Regions from separate parts of the Peribacillus sp. NPDC096448 genome, predicted to be linked through region 1. Evidence: riboswitches for the same ligand, from Rfam matches in the RefSeq annotation. Region 1 holds a riboswitch; each other region holds the start of a gene.
The links. A riboswitch is a leader RNA that binds a small molecule or an ion and turns the genes downstream of it on or off. The one in region 1 is predicted to bind glycine.
Positions count from the first base shown of each region.

Region 2: it holds a riboswitch for glycine, as region 1 does, so the genes downstream of both, gcvT (glycine cleavage system aminomethyltransferase GcvT) here and glyA (serine hydroxymethyltransferase) in region 1, are expected to answer to the same signal.
Region 3: it holds a riboswitch for glycine, as region 1 does, so the genes downstream of both, ACIQ0C_RS10695 (amino acid permease) here and glyA (serine hydroxymethyltransferase) in region 1, are expected to answer to the same signal.

Region 1 is NZ_JBIWEU010000014.1:65,991-71,984, forward strand. Features, by position in the region: gene gcvT (glycine cleavage system aminomethyltransferase GcvT) at 1-712, opposite strand, end outside; gene sdaAA (L-serine ammonia-lyase, iron-sulfur-dependent, subunit alpha) at 727-1,608, opposite strand; gene ACIQ0C_RS21340 (serine dehydratase beta chain) at 1,608-2,126, opposite strand; gene glyA (serine hydroxymethyltransferase) at 2,142-3,392, opposite strand; glycine riboswitch at 3,479-3,599, opposite strand; glycine riboswitch at 3,602-3,707, opposite strand; gene ACIQ0C_RS21350 (hypothetical protein) at 3,971-4,174, opposite strand; partial or broken gene gnd (phosphogluconate dehydrogenase (NAD(+)-dependent, decarboxylating)) at 4,749-5,560, opposite strand; gene hxlR (transcriptional activator HxlR) at 5,974-5,994, shown strand, end outside.
Region 2 is NZ_JBIWEU010000001.1:436,097-442,090, forward strand. Features, by position in the region: gene ACIQ0C_RS02195 (YqhG family protein) at 22-819, opposite strand; gene ACIQ0C_RS02200 (DEAD/DEAH box helicase) at 797-2,485, opposite strand; glycine riboswitch at 2,861-2,948, shown strand; glycine riboswitch at 2,952-3,035, shown strand; gene gcvT (glycine cleavage system aminomethyltransferase GcvT) at 3,174-4,280, shown strand; gene gcvPA (aminomethyl-transferring glycine dehydrogenase subunit GcvPA) at 4,298-5,644, shown strand; gene gcvPB (aminomethyl-transferring glycine dehydrogenase subunit GcvPB) at 5,637-5,994, shown strand, end outside.
Region 3 is NZ_JBIWEU010000005.1:91,463-97,456, forward strand. Features, by position in the region: gene ACIQ0C_RS10680 (glucose-1-dehydrogenase) at 1-120, shown strand, start outside; gene ACIQ0C_RS10685 (hypothetical protein) at 473-667, opposite strand; gene ACIQ0C_RS10690 (amino acid permease) at 722-2,110, opposite strand; glycine riboswitch at 2,614-2,692, shown strand; gene ACIQ0C_RS10695 (amino acid permease) at 2,899-4,242, shown strand; gene ACIQ0C_RS10700 (DUF3311 domain-containing protein) at 4,518-4,718, shown strand; gene ACIQ0C_RS10705 (sodium:solute symporter family protein) at 4,715-5,994, shown strand, end outside.

The sequences.
Region 1 (5,994 bases):
GAAGAGTGTCACGTGCACCAAGTCCGCACGGCTTTAAGCCGTTTTCTTTTCCAGTTTCCAGGAGCTTTTCCCAAAGTGCTGGCGCCTTGTCCGCTGCTAAATAAAGCTCAAATCCATCTTCCCCTGTGTAACCCGTACGGGATACAAGCACGTCCGTAATGCCATCCAGATTAACATGTTGAGTAAAGTGGAAAACGCCAATTCCCGATAAATTGATTTTCGTTAGCTTTTGTAAAATGCCTTCCGCCTTTGGACCTTGAATGGCGATCAGCGCGATGTCATTTGAAATATTACGAAGTGTCATTTCTCCTTTAATATGCTGCTTCATCCAGTCGTAATCTTTCTCAATGTTTGCTGCATTAATCACGAGAAGAAATTTATCATTTTTCAGTTTGTAGACCAATAAATCATCCACTGTCCCGCCAGATGGATAACACATCGCGGTATACTGTGCTTGATTAATGCTAAGCTTTGTTACATCGTTTGTGACAAGGTAATTAATATAGCTTTCTGCATCTTTCCCTTCAACAAGCACTTCCCCCATATGAGAGACATCAAAAAGTCCTGCTTCCTTTCGGACAGCATCATGTTCTTCTAAAATGTTAGAAAACTGAACTGGCAGTTCCCATCCACCAAAATCAATGACTTTTGCTCCGTATTTTTTATATGTTTCAAAAAGTGGTGTCCTCTTCAATCCGGTTGCTGTGCTCATTGCTACCCCTCCAATTAAGATCTCTTGCTAAATAACTGTTCTTTTACCCTTTTACCTGTTTCGGTCATTGCAAGACCACCAAGTGCTGTTTCTCTAAGTGTTCGAGGCATTTCCTTTCCAATCTCGTACATGGCTTCAATGACTTCATCACAAGGTATACGACTTTCAACACCTGCAAGAGATAAATCAGCAGCTGAAAAGGCAATGGATGTTCCAATCACATTTCGCTTAATGCAAGGCACTTCAACAAGCCCAGCAACTGGATCACAAACGAGGCCCAACAGTGATTTTAAAGCAATTGCTGTTGCATTAACCGCTTGTTTAGGTGTGCCACCTTTTAATTCAACAATGGTCCCTGCCGCCATTGCCGTTGCAGAACCGACCTCTGCTTGGCATCCTCCTGCTGCTCCGGATATAAAGGACCGGTTGGCAATGACATACCCAAGGGCACTTGCGGTGAACAGCCCCATGACTAAGTCTCTGTAGGAAGTTCCGTCATTTTTGTGAAGCGAAAACAATACTCCGGGTAATATACCGGCTGCTCCGGCTGTCGGAGTTGCCACAATGACTCCCATTCTCGCATTACTTTCAGATGTCGCCAGTGAGAAAGTCATGGCATCGCTAATATAACTTCCCGAAAGAGAGTTACCTTGATTCACGTAATCGTACATCTTAACGGCATCACCACCAGAAATGCCACTTGGTGCAGTAGAGGTGTCTTTTTTACCGCTCTCAACAGCTTCCTGCATTTTAAATAACCGTTCTTCCATCATGCTGATGATCGTCTTTTGATCTCTCCCCGATTTTTCTATTTCCATCATCAACATGGCTTCACCAATCGTTTTCTGTTTGTGTGTACAAAATTCAATTAGCTCGTTCATTGACCGAATTTCCATCATGCACCCTCTAACGACGTTTTTTTCAACACATATGAATGGTAATGTGTAGCAAGTACCGAAAAGTCATCGCTAGTGCTTAAACGAATATCAACCATTTCATCGCCAATCATAAAGATTTTAGATAAACCGCCTCCAAGGGATGCACCACCTACTTTTACCAGCCATTCCCCACGTTTTGCCGTAACGATTGTTGTATTCGGATGTTTAAAATAAGGGCAGCTCTCTTCAAATTGAAATTCGTAATCTAGACCATGTTCTTTAGTCAGCTCTATGGCATCTTTAATCCTGGAATCATCTGTATCCATGCCAAGTAATCCGCCAAGTAGGGCTTTATCTGTTCCGTGACCTTGGTACGTTTCAGCAAATGAATCGTAGAAAATAATGTTCGCCTCTTCCGGACAACCACCTAATAGTTCATGAATGAACTTCCCCATTGATACAACACCAGCAGTATGAGAACTAGATGGCCCTACCATGATAGGGCCGATAATGTCAAAACAACTTTGGAATTCCATGTTGTTTCTCCCTTCTTAGACCGTTATAGGCTGTTGAAACAATGGATATCCTTTACAAATCTCTTTTGTTGTTTCTTTTACTTTTTCTAGAACAGCTGTATCTCCATTGCTCTTTAAAACAGCCGCAATCACTTCTCCGATTTTAACCATTTCTTCCTGCTTCATACCACGTGTCGTTAAAGCCGCTGTTCCCATTCGAATGCCACTTGTGACAAATGGGCTTTCAGTATCATAGGGAATCGTGTTTTTGTTAACTGTTATTCCCGCCTCTTCTAGTAATCGTTCTGCTTCTTTTCCGGTTAAATTCCATTGGCGAACGTCTAAAAGGACGATATGGTTGTCCGTTCCACCTGAAACAAGAATTGCGCCTGCTTTCTTTAATGTTTCGCCAAGTGTTGCTGCGTTTTCAATGATTTGTTTGGCATAGATCTTAAAGCTGGGTTGCAATGCTTCTTTAAAGGAAACCGCCTTTGCCGCAATAATGTGCATGAGTGGCCCTCCTTGAATCCCTGGGAATATAGCTTTATTTATTTTCTTTATCATGTCTTCATCATTTGTTAAAATGATGCCGCCACGTGGACCGCGTAAAGTTTTGTGCGTTGTGCTTGTCACCACATCCGCATATGGGATGGGCGATGGATGAAAACCTGCTGCCACGAGCCCTGCAATATGAGCCATATCCACCATCAGTTTTGCTCCAACTTGATCGGCGATTTCTTTAAAACGTGCAAAATCAATTGTTCTTGGGAAAGCACTTGTCCCCGCAATAATCAATTTTGGTTTTTCTTTTTTCGCGATTGCTTCAAGATCATCATAGTCTATCAAGTGAGTATCTTCTCTCACCCCATAAGACACAATATCAAACCATTTCCCCGAGATGCTGACGGGACTACCATGAGTTAAGTGTCCTCCATGCGAAAGGTTCATCCCCATCACTTTATCGCCCGGCTGAAGCAGCGCATAAAAAACAGCTAGATTTGCTTGTGCACCTGAGTGTGGTTGTACATTTGCATACTTAGCACCAAACAGCTTGGTTAGGCGTTCAATCGCTGTTTGTTCCACCACATCTACATATTCACAGCCTCCATAGTAACGCTTCCCCGGATATCCTTCTGCATACTTATTAGTGAGGACAGACCCCATAGCTTCCATCACTTCTTTACTTACGAAGTTTTCTGATGCGATTAATTCTAACGTATTATGTTGTCTTTCCCTTTCATTCTCCATGGCATTATAAATCTCTGAATCATAGTTTTGTAGACTCATATTCAAATATCCTCCTCGATTTTCTTCCAAGCTCCCTTTCCTCACAAAAAAGGACAGAGGAAAGGCAGGATAAATATCCCACCTTTCCTCTGTCCTTTTTACCTGAGAGATTACCTTCGGTATGAAACATATTACAAAACAATCTGTCTTGTATATTCTTTCATCAAAAGGATTCCCCTTTGGTGGCTTTTCAGCTCTCTCCAGAGGTGCGTCCAATTGTAGTCTTTTTACCTGAGAGTTTCTATCCCAAGGTTTTTTTGGGAATTGCTCCTTCGGTGCCGAATCGATTTCTTCGGTCTCTCCCACAATTATCATCCGCTTATATAAATTTCCATTATAATTGCATGTTAACGGGTTTAAATGAAAATTTCAATAATTATCTGAAAAAACTTTATTTTCAGAAATTTAAATATGGACGGTATAGATCTTTCTGACAGTTCATAAAATAAGAAGTTATTCGTTATGCAATATCAAAATTGTTAACTGCTTTTCTGAATCCCAACAAGTTTCTGTATCTAGGAACCGCTCCACTTTTGAACGGTTGCTAAGAAAAGCGAAAGATGGAAAGGACATCATGTCTAAATTTTTAACACAATGGATGTTTGGAAAAAGAAAAAATTAAGGTAGTGCGAGATTTGCGAGAATCCTTGAAGCAATAAAGATTGCTTAGCAACTTCCTCTTTGTCCCAACCACTTGATATATTAGCTATAACGATAATTGCTAGAACCCATACCCACCACTTCTTTGGCTTCTTTAGATTGATTTTCTTTTCCATACTCATTTTGAATTCTTCTCCTTTACCTTACAGTTTTACTATCTACGACTATGTCACCACCTCCACTTCCCTGTATTAATAGTAAGGTAATTATTTTCCATCTCCTTGATTTAAATGCCTTTTTTTCAATACCCTGTTTAAATCTTGATTTTAAATAGGGAGGGTATGAATCAGCACCGGACAGGGAATGGGATTTTCCATTCCCTGTCCGACAGAGATAAGTAATCGTTTGGGTAGGTAAAGTAAAACCCCATCTTTTATTTGTTTAATATGACTCTCAGTTCACCAATTTAAGTATTCATGCAATGGACTATAAGTCTACTATCAATCAAGTAATCATTTCTTTATAGCTATTTGGATTCACTTTATTTACAGTAAAATCAGCTATAGCAACTTGGTAATAATTTGATAATTTATTTAACATTAGATCTAATTCTTTATTGCTATATAGCCCTACTATCACTTCATTTAAAATAACTGTATTGTTTCTTTCCATTTTATTTTCCTCCTTTTGTTTGAAAAATTTTTCATCTTTTATTTGCATTTTAGATCTGATGGAAATGAACATTAAATGTTTTACTAATGAACGATGGCTCATCAATGAAATGGCGATGACGGGAGTGGCTGTTTGTAAATCAAAAACAGTGCCGTCCATTTTCCTTCTCAAGAAGAATTCCATATCTACTCTTTTTAGTTTTTTCTAATTTTTCATCTTTAGAAAATGCTCTTCCCGTTAAATCCATAGGCCCTGGACGAATAACCGAACCGCTTTTTCCATACTCTTGCTACATTCTCAGAGTTATACTCAAGTTCCCTTTTTTCTAATAATTCCAATCCTTCCCCAATGTCATCCATTTCGTTATCAATCCCATTGTTGGTCATTTTCAAGAAGTGACCACTCCCTGCTTTTCCTGCATATAAATATCCATTTTCTACAGATATATCTCTGAAAATGGGCTCTACTATGCGCCAAGCTTCAAGGTCTCCTCCAATCTTGAAACAAGCACCTTTTCGAGCACCTTCCTTTCCTTCAGAGGACACGACATCCATAAAGTTCACACCATATCTCTTTAGCCTATTGTACCGGCGAATGGTATCCTTATAGTAGGAATTTCCAGATTGAATTAAAATATCGCCAATATTTAGAAACGGTGTCACTTCACTAATTACTACATCAACTGAATCAGGAGGAACCATAAGCCAAATAATTCGGGGTTGCTCTAATGATTTAATGAGTTCTACTATATTAGTTGTTCCCTTAGCTCCGTAACTTTCCATTTCTTCTATAGCACCGGAATCTAAATCATAGGCCACAACGTCGTGGCTTTCTCCAATTAGGTTTTGACCTAAGTTTAATCCCATTTTTCCTAAACCGATTAATCCAACTTTCATCGTGATGGCCTCCTTTTTAGAATAGAGTACTTCTAATTGTGCATCTTTCCTTTTACATATTGGTAACTTCGTTAGATTTAATTAGTATAAAAATTCACCTTATTATCTAAAGCCCCTGTTGCTTTAAATAAGGGTCACAGTATGCATTTCCGTCATTTTAGGATATTTAAACGCATTCCTGTCTAAAAATTTATTACGTAGAAAAGTCATTTAATCCCCCCTGTATTCTTCCTTGATTGTAAAATTGTGGTGTAGTAAGATTCTAATAGATGTACCAAGTAATAGTTCTTGTGGTGATAATCCTCTAGGTATATAAAAGTATAATATCTATATTTTTTAATTGTAAGTACGCACTTTTTTATTATATAGTATTATAAAGTACACTATTATTTTATGACCTGGGGGGAAAATAAATGGGACATCTGCGTGACAAG
Region 2 (5,994 bases), on a different contig from region 1:
ATCTGTTTTTTTCGTTCTTACTTATCCCAACGCCCTATCTGAAAGGTAAAATAATCCTCCGTTGATGATGGATATTCTGATGTTGGGTTCATATTGTGCTTTTAGTGCTTCTTTTTCGGTATAATAGCTCTCACTTTTTTCGTCCATATCCTTGTAAAAATGCTCCAATAAATTCAAGTCATTCTGCCAGCGCAGCATTGCTTCCTCCGCCCAGGAATGGTCATCATCCTCGAAACTGGTTCTGATGTATGTATCCAGTCTTGCCAATCCACTCTTGGGCATGATCAGAGGTGAAAGTGTAAAGGAGTAATCCGGTATTTTTGGGGTGACGTTAATCGGTAAAACCCGATGGTGGAACCCTTCCAATATTTCACCCGAGATTAAATTCAATCCGATCGACATGAAAGTATCTTTTTTACGGTCACATTGATAGGATATTTTCACATTCAGGGTCAGCCAAGGAAACAAAGGGTTATTTCTGCCTTTTGATGGAGGAGTATCCTCAAAAAGTCTAGTATACCCTGCCAGCTTTTTGGTTGATTGAATAATCTGGTGAAGGCGAGGGGAGCCAAAATGAATCATTTCTCCCTTTAAATCGGATGGAGCTTGTTCTGGATCGGTAATGAAAGTTATCTGTGCCGGGTTCGGAACGCCACCTGTTTTTTCTAGATAATGCCAATAAAAGGGTCTGTTCATTAATTCTTTATCCATTTCAATCGTCAATTGCACTGTAAGGTGGGTTTGTGCATTATCCAGTATTTCACAATCATTGGCTTTAAAGAAAGTTATTAAAAAATCATGAATTTCCCGTTGCTGCATGAACCTCACCTTCCTTCATTGATTGAGCGAATTGGATCAACGATGAAAAGTTATCCATCTTGATTTTCATTTCGCCCTCTGTTTTGGACTCGCCGACCACATCAATTAAATATTCTTCAATGTTGTTAATATCCAGTTTGGTTAGAATATCATCCAATTCACCGATTACTTTTTCAAATAAATTTATTTTTTCGTATAGTAACTTCAGTATATGTTCTTCAACTGTATTTTTTGTGGCAAAGTTATAGATCATCACATCTTCTTCCTGACCAAGGCGGTGAATCCGTCCAATTCGCTGTTCGAGCCTCATTGGGTTCCATGGCAGGTCAAAATTAATCAAGTGATGGCAAAACTGAAGGTTTATCCCTTCCCCGCCAGCTTCTGTTGCGATTAATACCTGTATATTCTTTTGGAATAATTCTCGCATCCAGTCTTTCTTTCCGCGCTTAAAACCGCCTCGAAAAGGAACGGATGAAATTCCGTTCTGCTGTAGGTACCATTGGAGATATAGTTGAGTCGCCCTATATTCCGTAAAGATAATCACTTTGTCATCAATTTTCTTGATCAGTTCCAAAGCTTTTTCAGCCTTTGAGTTCTGAACCGTTTCATTCACTTTAGAAAATAAATCATCAAGCTTTGCCAAAAAGTCAGGGGAAGGCTGATCGTATTTGTCTCTCATATTTTTTAATGTATAAAAGACCGCCTCTCTGCTGCTGCATGCTTCCCTTTGGAGAGTGAGAGCCGAAAAGGCGCTTCCTTTTGATCCATCCGAAATTGGCTTGAATTTGGAAACAGCATCGTATAATGCTTGTTCCGTTGGAGAAAATTCAATGGTGATGGTTTCCACATGCCGTTTTGTCCATTCAATGCCAGTATCGGCCCGCCGGTTTCGAATCATGACAGTGTTGACCAATTCCTTTAGGTGTTCATCTTCAATTGTGTTCCGGCCTTTACCTTTATACTTTTCCGAAAAGAGTGAGGCATTTCCCAAGTGGCCCGGTTTCAATAATGAAACGAGGTGGAAAATCTCCTCGACTTTATTTTGAATTGGTGTGGCTGTCAGGAGTAAACAAAATTTCTTTTTCAGATTTTGGACGAATTCATAGTTCTTCGTCTTATTATTTTTAAGTTTATGAGCTTCATCAATAATGATGAAGTCATATTCCTGAGTGAAGATGATATCTCGATGTGGAGCGCGTTTCGCCGTATCAATGGATGAAATGACCACATCACAGGAGTCCCAGACATAACTTTTTCTCTGAACGACTGCCGGAATATGAAACTTGGTATTCAATTCAAATGCCCATTGTGAGACAAGGGAAGCCGGAACGAGGATCAATACTTTTTTTACAAGGCCCCTAATCATATACTCTTTTAGGATCAAGCCTGCTTCAATTGTTTTCCCTAGCCCTACCTCATCAGCCAAAATGGCTTTTCCATTCATCTTTTCCACCACTTGCTTCGCCGCTTCCAATTGATGGGGAAGCGGGGTTAACTGCGGAAGGTGCTTGGGCGCCTGTAAACCTTCAAAATCAGGGATGATAAGATTTTCCTCCATTTGAACCGCCAACTTATAAAGCTCCCAATTTCCCCATGGACCGTCATTTTCCATCTTTTGCAGAAACTCGTCATTCCATTCAGAATTGAAGGATATATTGATTTTCATAGAAATAACTCCCTCTTAAATCATAATTTCCTTAATATAAGGTCAAAACCCGAACATTTCATATGTGAAGTAAGAAAAATATTTCTCTTCAAAAGATATTGCAGAGATAAGTTTCTTAGGGTAGGATATAAGTATATTTAGAAAATTCCAATTTCCAAACGCTATAAAGAATGTTTGTACATTGATTGTGCAGTTCGCGTTTTCTTAGTATGGGCTATAGGCTCCTAATTTATCCAAGATTACTGAAGGAGATCAGCAAACGGTTTCTGAATTTTTAGGAGAATTGGCAGAGAATGCATTCCATTTATGCTCAAAGGTTTAACTGATGCTTGGGGCTTATTCGCTTCCTTTCATTGGTAGACCATTTATATGCGGGTGAAGATAAGGGGAGAGACTACGGATGTAGCGCCGAAGGAGCAAACTTAGCAGTGAATCTCTCAGGCAAAAGAACTCTTATTGGACGCAACTCTGGAGAGCGCCGCCCGTTTTGGGACGGCCACCAAAGGGGAAAACCTATTACATAGGTAAACTTTCAGGTTTCAGGACAGAGAAAAAGCTCAAACGGGCTTTCTCTGTCCTTTTTTGTGCTTTTTTTACATCATGAATCAGGTTATATCTGATGCGTAATGACTAGAAGCTTTTGATAATGAAGCCAATTAAATTAAAAAAATCTGAAGGGGGTCATTTTTTGACCAATTTAAAAAGAACACCACTATTTGAGGTTTATCGTGAATACGGAGGTAAAACGATTGATTTTGGCGGCTGGGAACTTCCTGTCCAATTTTCGGGTATAAAGGACGAACATGAAGCCGTACGAACAAAAGCGGGGTTATTCGATGTTTCCCATATGGGGGAAGTCGATGTTAAGGGTCCTGGAAGCCTTTCCTTTTTACAGAAGATGCTGACCAATGATATCTCAAAGCTTCAACTGGGCGGTGCCCAATATACCGCCATGTGTTATGAAAACGGAGGCACGGTTGATGATCTAATCGTGTATAAAAGGGCTGAGGACGACTATCTGCTCGTGGTCAATGCGGCGAATACAGAAAAAGATTTCAATTGGCTGCAAGCTAATTTAGCGGAAGATGTCCAAATTACGAATGTATCGAGTGACTATACACAGCTGGCACTTCAAGGACCAGCTGCAGAGAAGATATTACAAAAACTATCGGGAAATACTGACTTAAGCGAAATTGGATTTTTCAAGTTCAAGGAAAATGTCATGATTAACGGTATCTCCACGCTGGTATCCCGTACTGGATACACTGGTGAAGATGGTTTTGAGATATATAGCGACAGTAAAAATGGCCCTGCCCTTTGGAAGGCGATTATGGATGCCGGAAAGGAAGAGGGGGTTCAGCCGATAGGTTTAGGTGCTCGTGATACTCTGCGTTTTGAAGCGAAACTGCCGCTATATGGGCAGGAGCTTTCAGCGGACATCACCCCGATAGAAGCCGGGATTGGTTTTGCAGTAAAAGTGGATAAGGAAGCTGATTTTTTCGGGAAAGCCGTACTTGCTGAGCAAAAGGAGAAAGGAGCTCCCCGCAAACTTGTGGGAATTGAAATGATTGACCGTGGCATTCCACGTCATGGGTATAAGGTCTACAGCGGTGATAAAGTCATTGGCGAGGTCACGACCGGTACCCAATCACCAACATTGAAGAAAAACGTTGGATTGGTACTTATCGATAAGGAATTTTCGGTGCTGGATGCGGAAGTCGAAGTGGAAATCCGTTCCAAACGTTTGAAAGCCGTTATAATACAAACACCTTTTTATAAAAAACCACGTAAATAGAGGGGAATGGTCATTAGATGAAACATCGTTATTTACCCATGACAGAGCAAGATAAACAAGAAATGCTGGAAGCGATAGGGGTATCCACTGCGGAAGAACTTTTCAATGATATCCCTGAAAGCGTTCGTTTTCAAGGAGAATACGATATCAAGCCTGCTAAATCTGAACCTGCGTTAATGAAAGAATTATCAAGGCTTGCTGCCAAGAATGCTGACCTTAAAAACTATGCTTCCTTCCTTGGTGCGGGTGTCTATGACCATTACGCTCCGGTCATCGTCGATCATGTTCTTTCCCGTTCTGAGTTTTATACGGCTTATACACCCTATCAGCCTGAAATTTCACAGGGCGAGCTTCAAGCAATCTTTGAATATCAAACGATGATCTGTGAATTGACGGGCATGGATGTGGCTAACTCCTCCATGTATGACGGCGGGACGGCGCTGGCTGAAGCAGCGATGCTTGCTTCAGGACAGACACGGCGGAAGAAGATTCTCATTTCAGGAACCGTACATCCTGAATCAAGAGAAGTCGTGAAGACCTATGCGAAAGGGCAACGCGTGGAAGTGATCGAAATTCCTTATAAAGACGGTGTGACGGATTTAGCTGCTTTAAGGGAATTGGCGAATGATGACATTGCAGGAGTGATCGTGCAATATCCGAACTTTTTTGGCCGGATCGAGCCATTGAAAGAAATGGAAGAAATCATTCATGGCGTCAAGTCAATGTTTATCGTTTCCAGTAATCCGCTTGCATTGGGAGCTTTGACATCCCCTGGTGCACTCGGTGCGGATATCGTAACGGGGGATGCTCAGCCATTCGGCATTCCAGCGGCATTCGGTGGACCTCATTGTGGATATTTTGCCGTTACTAATAAACTTGTTCGGAAAGTTCCGGGCCGACTCGTAGGTCAAACTGTGGATGAAAATGGAAAACGGGGGTTTGTACTGACGCTTCAAGCTCGTGAACAGCACATTCGCCGTGACAAAGCCACATCCAACATATGTTCCAATCAAGCTTTGAATGCCTTGGCAGCTTCTGTTGCAATGACCGCACTTGGGAAAAAGGGTGTCAAAGAAATGGCCGTGCAAAATATCCAAAAAGCGCATTACGCGAAAAAAGCAATTATGGCAAAAGGGGTGGAAGTGATATTCGAAGGTCCTTCGTTTAATGAATTTGTCATTAAACTGCCTGCTCCGTTTTCAGAAATCAATAAAACCCTTTTTGAAAAAGGGATGATTGGGGGCTTCGATTTAGGGACGGTTTATCCTGAATTGAAAGACCATATGCTTGTTGCGGTAACTGAACTAAGAACAAAAGAAGAAATTGATGCACTTGCGCAGGAATTGGGGGATCAACATGAATAATCAAGATCAATCACTCATTTTTGAAATCAGTACTTCCGGTCGAATCGGTTACAGTCTGCCAGAAATGGATGTTGCAACTATTCCGCTCGAAGAAATTCTTCCTGCCGACTACATCCGTGAAGAAGAGGCAGAGCTTCCTGAGGTGTCCGAACTGGATATCATGCGTCACTATACAGCACTTTCCAAACGGAATCATGGGGTGGATTCGGGTTTTTATCCGCTGGGTTCGTGCACGATGAAATATAATCCGAAAATAAATGAAAATGTGGCACGCTTCAACGGTTTTGCCCATATCCATCCGTATCAAGATCCCGCTACTGTACAAGGAGCATTGGGACTATTATTTGATT
Region 3 (5,994 bases), on a different contig from region 1:
CAAATTGCCGCTTGTGCCGCTTGGCTAGCTTCCGCCGAATCGAGCTACGTAACGGGAATGACCTTATACGCTGATGGCGGAATGACCAAATATCCAGGATTCCAAGCAGGAAAAGGCTGAACTTAACTTATGAAAAGAATGTTGTACACAACTTAGAATTTTATTCTCGGCGAATAAATATTGTTAAAAAATAATACTTACTATACTTGCGTTCTTTACTTGGATTGGTGTCCCATTTGGCTCGATTTCTGCATTGGAACCAACAAATCCTAAGCTATATCGCGGACTTGATGTCAGTGGAAAATCGTCTGGAATAGACGCTGTTTATATTCGTTCATGTGGAGCGCATCATTTGGTGTTACGGTACGCCCGGTAATTTGTATAAAAACTTCCTTGTGTAAAGATGAAAAAATCTGGCAGGAATTCTCACTCCATAGGCTTTTTGATTCATTCCCCCTACTGGTCTCCCTTGTTATGGGGTCAAATTAGCTTTACTCGTGAATTCCACGGCTTTACTCGTGAGTTTTGCCGATTTACTCGTGAATTCAACTACTTTACTCGTGAATTCAACTACTTTACTCGTGAATTTCGCTGATTTACTCGTGAATTCAACTACTTTACTCGTGAATTTCGCTGATTTACTCGTGAATTCTAACAATTGATCCACAAAGACAACAAAAGCCCTTCTCGAATTAAGAGAAGGGCTTTCTAATAGAATTTTTCATCCTGAAATTTCATCATCGGATTTAACATCCAACGGTGTTCGTTTATCCATTTTCAGCATGTAATAACTTGCCACGACCAAGGCTAGGAAAACGATCCCGACAACCAAGGAAATCCGGGTACTCGGATTGATCCACATACCCACCAGCACCATCAGTAAAAAGGCTATTGTCGCATAGTTACTGTAAGGGGCCAACGGCATTCTGAAAGGATGCTTCTCCATTTCAGCGGCATTTACCTTTCTGAATTTAAGCTCACTGATAAGTAAGACAAACCATGGAATCATCCCGGGCAATACACTCGCACTATACACATAAAGGAATAATTGCGGCGGTGCAAGGTAATTCAGGATAACCCCGATGCCCAATCCTAATAGTACAGCGATCGTGCAATATGCCGGCACTCCATTTTTGGATACTTTAGCAAAGACTTTCGGAGCTTGGCCATTCAATGCCAGTGTGTAAAGCATACGTCCTGCACTGAAAATCCCACTGTTGCATCCGGACATTGCCGCAGTGATTACGACAAAATTGATGATTCCTGCCGCCGCAGTGATACCGATTTTGGCAAAGGTTGAAACGAATGGGCTGCCTAAGTCATCCAGTTGATCCCAAGGGAAGACTGTCACGATTACGAATATGGCACCAATATAGAAAATCAATATACGCCATATGATTGATTGAATCGCTTTTGTTACGGTCTTCGTTGGGTCTTTCGCTTCACCGGCCGTGATGCCGATAAGCTCAACGCCTTGATAGGAAGCCACGACAAGTGAAAGCGCAAAGAAGAATCCTGTCCAGCCTCCCGTAAAGAAGCCGCCATTTGCCCATAGATTCGATAATCCAATCGCATCCCCGCCATTGCCTATCCCAAAGAAGATAAGGCCCAGGCCGGCAACGATCATCAATATAATCGTTATGATTTTTATAAGCGCAAACCAGAATTCAAATTCCCCGAATGATTTTACGGAAATGAGGTTGGCCGCCCCCAAGATGATCATGGCTACCACACCTGGTATCCAAGCAGGTAACTCCGGGAACCAATATTGCATATACAACCCAACCGCGATGATTTCGGACATTCCGACGATTACCCATTGAAACCAATTGCTCCAAGCAGTCATATAACCTGCCAAAGGATGTATATAGCTGCTCGCAAAGGTTGCAAAAGAACCTGTAGTCGGTTCTAAATATAACATCTCACCCATGGAACGCATGATGAAAAATATAAAAATACCTGCGATGGCATAAGCAAGCATTACAGAGGGCCCGGTCCATTTGATCGTGCTCGCAGATCCCATGAATAACCCGACTCCGATGGTTCCGCCCAAAGCTATCATTTGAATATGTCGTGATTCCAGCCCTCTCTTTAATTCCTTGTTCGACATGATTAACTCCCCCAGATGCAATATCGGTAATGTTTTACTATCCTTACCACGAACGACTCTCTATTAATTATTGCAGTTAGAAATGCTTTATCCTAATCAATATTACATAACACTTCAATTACGTTTTCTTATCTTATAATAGTAAATATTCTGTAAAAATACAATTGTATTTTTGAAATAAACAGTTACCAATAATATCTTGTCGATTTTCCCAGTCTAAAAATATCATTTTAAAAAAATGATGTTCAGTATTTTATTATAGTGATCGTTCAAAAAGATCACTTCTGCTTAAACCTTAAGTTAAATACAACCCACTATAAACTGCAGATAAGGCCAGTTTCACTTCAAAAAAACTTGTTGACCTACCGAAAAATAGATGATAGAATTCCAATATTATTTTATAAGTATAATGAATGCTCCAGCAGTGATAGATTTTCACTGACTGACATTTCTTCACAACCGCATACAAGCAAGCGATGAATGCTATGGATGACACTATAGCAGGAGCAGCTTCTGGAGAGACTGTACAAGATACAGCGCCGAAGGATTCACAATCTCAGGCAAAAGGACAGAAGAGTAACGAATGATAAAATTGTTATTCTGAGCCCTTTAAGAGATTGGTATTATCCAATCTCTTTTTTTATTGTCCATTTTGTGATTGGACTAAAAACACCAACTTTAAAACCAATGGGAAAGGCCAGCTGGGCGAAATAATCACGTCCCTCTCTCCAAGACCATGCAGGTAAAAACATTCACTACCAAGACTATAAAAGACGGGGGCGTACGAATTGGCTAAACAAGAATTGAAAAGAGATTTAAAAAATCGACATGTACAACTGATTGCAATAGGAGGAACCATTGGCACCGGGTTATTTTTAGGTTCAGGAAAAGCTATACAATTGGCGGGACCTTCCATATTATTCTCTTATCTGATAATAGGGATTGCCTTGTTTTTTGTGATGAGGGCCCTGGGGGAATTGCTCTTATCCAATGCAGGGTATGTATCATTCACTGAATTCGCAACTGAATATGTCGGTCCATGGGCCGGCTTCGTGACAGGTTGGACATATTGGTTCTGTTGGATCATGACCGCAATGGCCGATATCATAGCTGTCGGTGTCTATATACAATATTGGTTTGATGTCCCTCAATGGATTCCGGCTCTAATATGCCTGGTCATTCTGTTAGGATTGAACCTATTGACCGTTAAGATATTTGGCGAATTGGAATTCTGGTTTGCCATCATTAAAGTAATCACGATCATCGCCTTGATCATCGTAGGAATCTTTCTTTTGATCATCGGCTTCAATACCAATACCGGAACGGTTTCCCTAACGAACCTATGGAATCATGGTGGCATGTTCCCCAATGGCATTTCCGGATTCCTACTATCTTTACAGTTGGTCGTCTTCTCATTTGTCGGTGTCGAATTGGTCGGGGTTTCTGCAGCAGAAACGGCGAACCCGAGAAAGAACATTCCATCTGCCATCAATAAAATCCCTGTCCGGATTTTACTTTTCTATGTTGGTGCCATATTCGTCATTCTCTGCGTCAACCCATGGACACAATTGAATGCCACGAGCAGTCCATTTGTAGAGGTCTTTGCGTTAATTGGCATTCCCGTCGCTGCAGGGATCATCAACTTCGTCGTTTTGACATCCGCTGCTTCTGCATGCAACAGCGGTTTATTTTCAACAAGCCGAATACTCTATACGTTAAGCAGGAATGGAGAAGCCCCTGCTAAACTGGAAAAATTAAATAAACAGGCTGTTCCGAGCAATGCCTTATTAACATCCACAATCGTTGTATCAATAGGGGCATTATTAAGCAAGCTGATACCTGAACAGGCATTTACTGTCGTGACTACCATCAGTGCCATCTGTTTCATATGGGTATGGAGCATTATCTTGATCTCCCATATCAAATATTCGAAAACAAGGCCTGACCTAAGAGCCGAATCGACTTTCAAGGCTCCTTTTACACCTTTTGTCAATTACGCCATTTTAGGATTATTCCTGTTCATCCTTATTGTTATGCTATTCGCTGAAGCTACACGACTATCACTGCTCTTGACCCCAATCTGGTTCATCCTCTTGGTGATACTATATAACTATCGGAAAAAAGATAGCTAAAGGAAATAAAGCCTTGAACTCAATATGAATTCAAGGCTTTATCTGTCTTATGAACACATTTGGATTCGGCTGTCTGCGAACTGTTGCTAAAATATATCAGGCAACTGCATTAAATTTTATATCAAAATAGTGTAAGCTAATATATATCATCGGACCTTTTCCGCCATGTATGAATTTTTCATCCCGGTTTGGTTCACCCATCCATCAGTGGCATTGAAGAATAAACCCCCATTGGTGGGCGTTTCACTTTATTTAAAAACGGAGGGGTTTGTTTAGTGAAGATTATATATATTCTTACTCTAGTTCCTTTTATAGGCATACTCGTATTTCTACCTTTTGTTAATAAAATAGAACCATATGTATTAGGGATGCCTTTCAATATGTTCTGGATGGCTATGTGGGTGGTCCTTACCTCTGCCATACTCGGCATCATGTATAAGCTGGATCCCAGGAACCGGGAAGGTGACCAGGAATGAATATTGCTCTCTTAATCATTTTAGCATTTTTACTTCTATCGATATTTTTAGGCATACGCTCTTCAAAAGGAAAAGATATGGACTTGGAACAATGGACGGTGGGCGGACGCGGTTTTGGTGCGATATTCGTCTTTCTGCTGATGGCCGGGGAAATCTATACGACCTTCTCCTTCCTTGGCGGCAGCGGCTGGGCTTATGGCAAGGGTGCACCCGCTCTATATGTTCTCATTTACATTACTTTATCTTACGTATTATCCTATTGGCTCCTACCGGAAATATGGAGATATGCCAAAGAAAATAAACTGATGTCTCAATCCGATTTCTTTGTAAACAAATATAAGAGTCCCAGTTTAGGAATTTTGGCTGCGCTTGTCGGTGTGGTGTCGATGATTCCAGTGATCGTCGTGCAGCTGAAAGGATTGGGGATCATTGTCTCGGAAGCATCTTATGGTGCCATCTCAATGTCCGAGGCAGTTTGGATGGGGGCGATCAGCCTTACCATTTATGTGATGATTTCCGGTATCCACGGTTCAGTTTGGACAGCGGTCATTAAAGATATCATGATGGTCGCCATAATAGGATTTTTGGGAATTTATCTGCCGATACATTACTTTGGCGGATTTCAGCCGATGTTTGAAGCGGTTGATGCGGCCAAGCCTGGTTTTCTAAAGTTCCCTGATCAGGGGCTTAGCGTATCATGGTTCATCTCCACGGTAATATTGCTCGTATTCGGTTTCTATATGTGGCCACAAGTTTTCAGCGCTGTTTATTCAGCACGCAGCGGCAAGGTATTTCGAAAAAACGCCATCATCAGCCCTTTATATACACTCATGCTGTTATTCGTCTTTTTCGTTGGGTTTACAGCTATATTGAAAGTGCCCGGACTCGTTGGGGCAGATGCAGACCTCTCATTGCTGCGCCTTTCGATCGAGACCTTTGATCCATGGTTTATAGGCATAATCGGCGGAGCTGGATTGTTGACCGCATTGGTGCCGGGATCCATGCTTTTGATGAGCGTCGCTACACTGCTCGCGAAAAACGTTTATAAGGAATTTGCACCCGCAGTATCCGATCGCCACATTGTACGGTTGGCAAAGTTCCTTGTGCCAGTCATTGCCCTTATAGCCGTCTACTTCACCTTAAACGGCGGTGAAACGATGTCGGCATTAATTCTTATGGGATACAGTCTCATCACACAGCTTTTCCCGTCCCTTCTCTTTAGTCTGAAAAGGAATAATCCGATCAATAAATTTGGTGCAATCACCGGTATCATCAC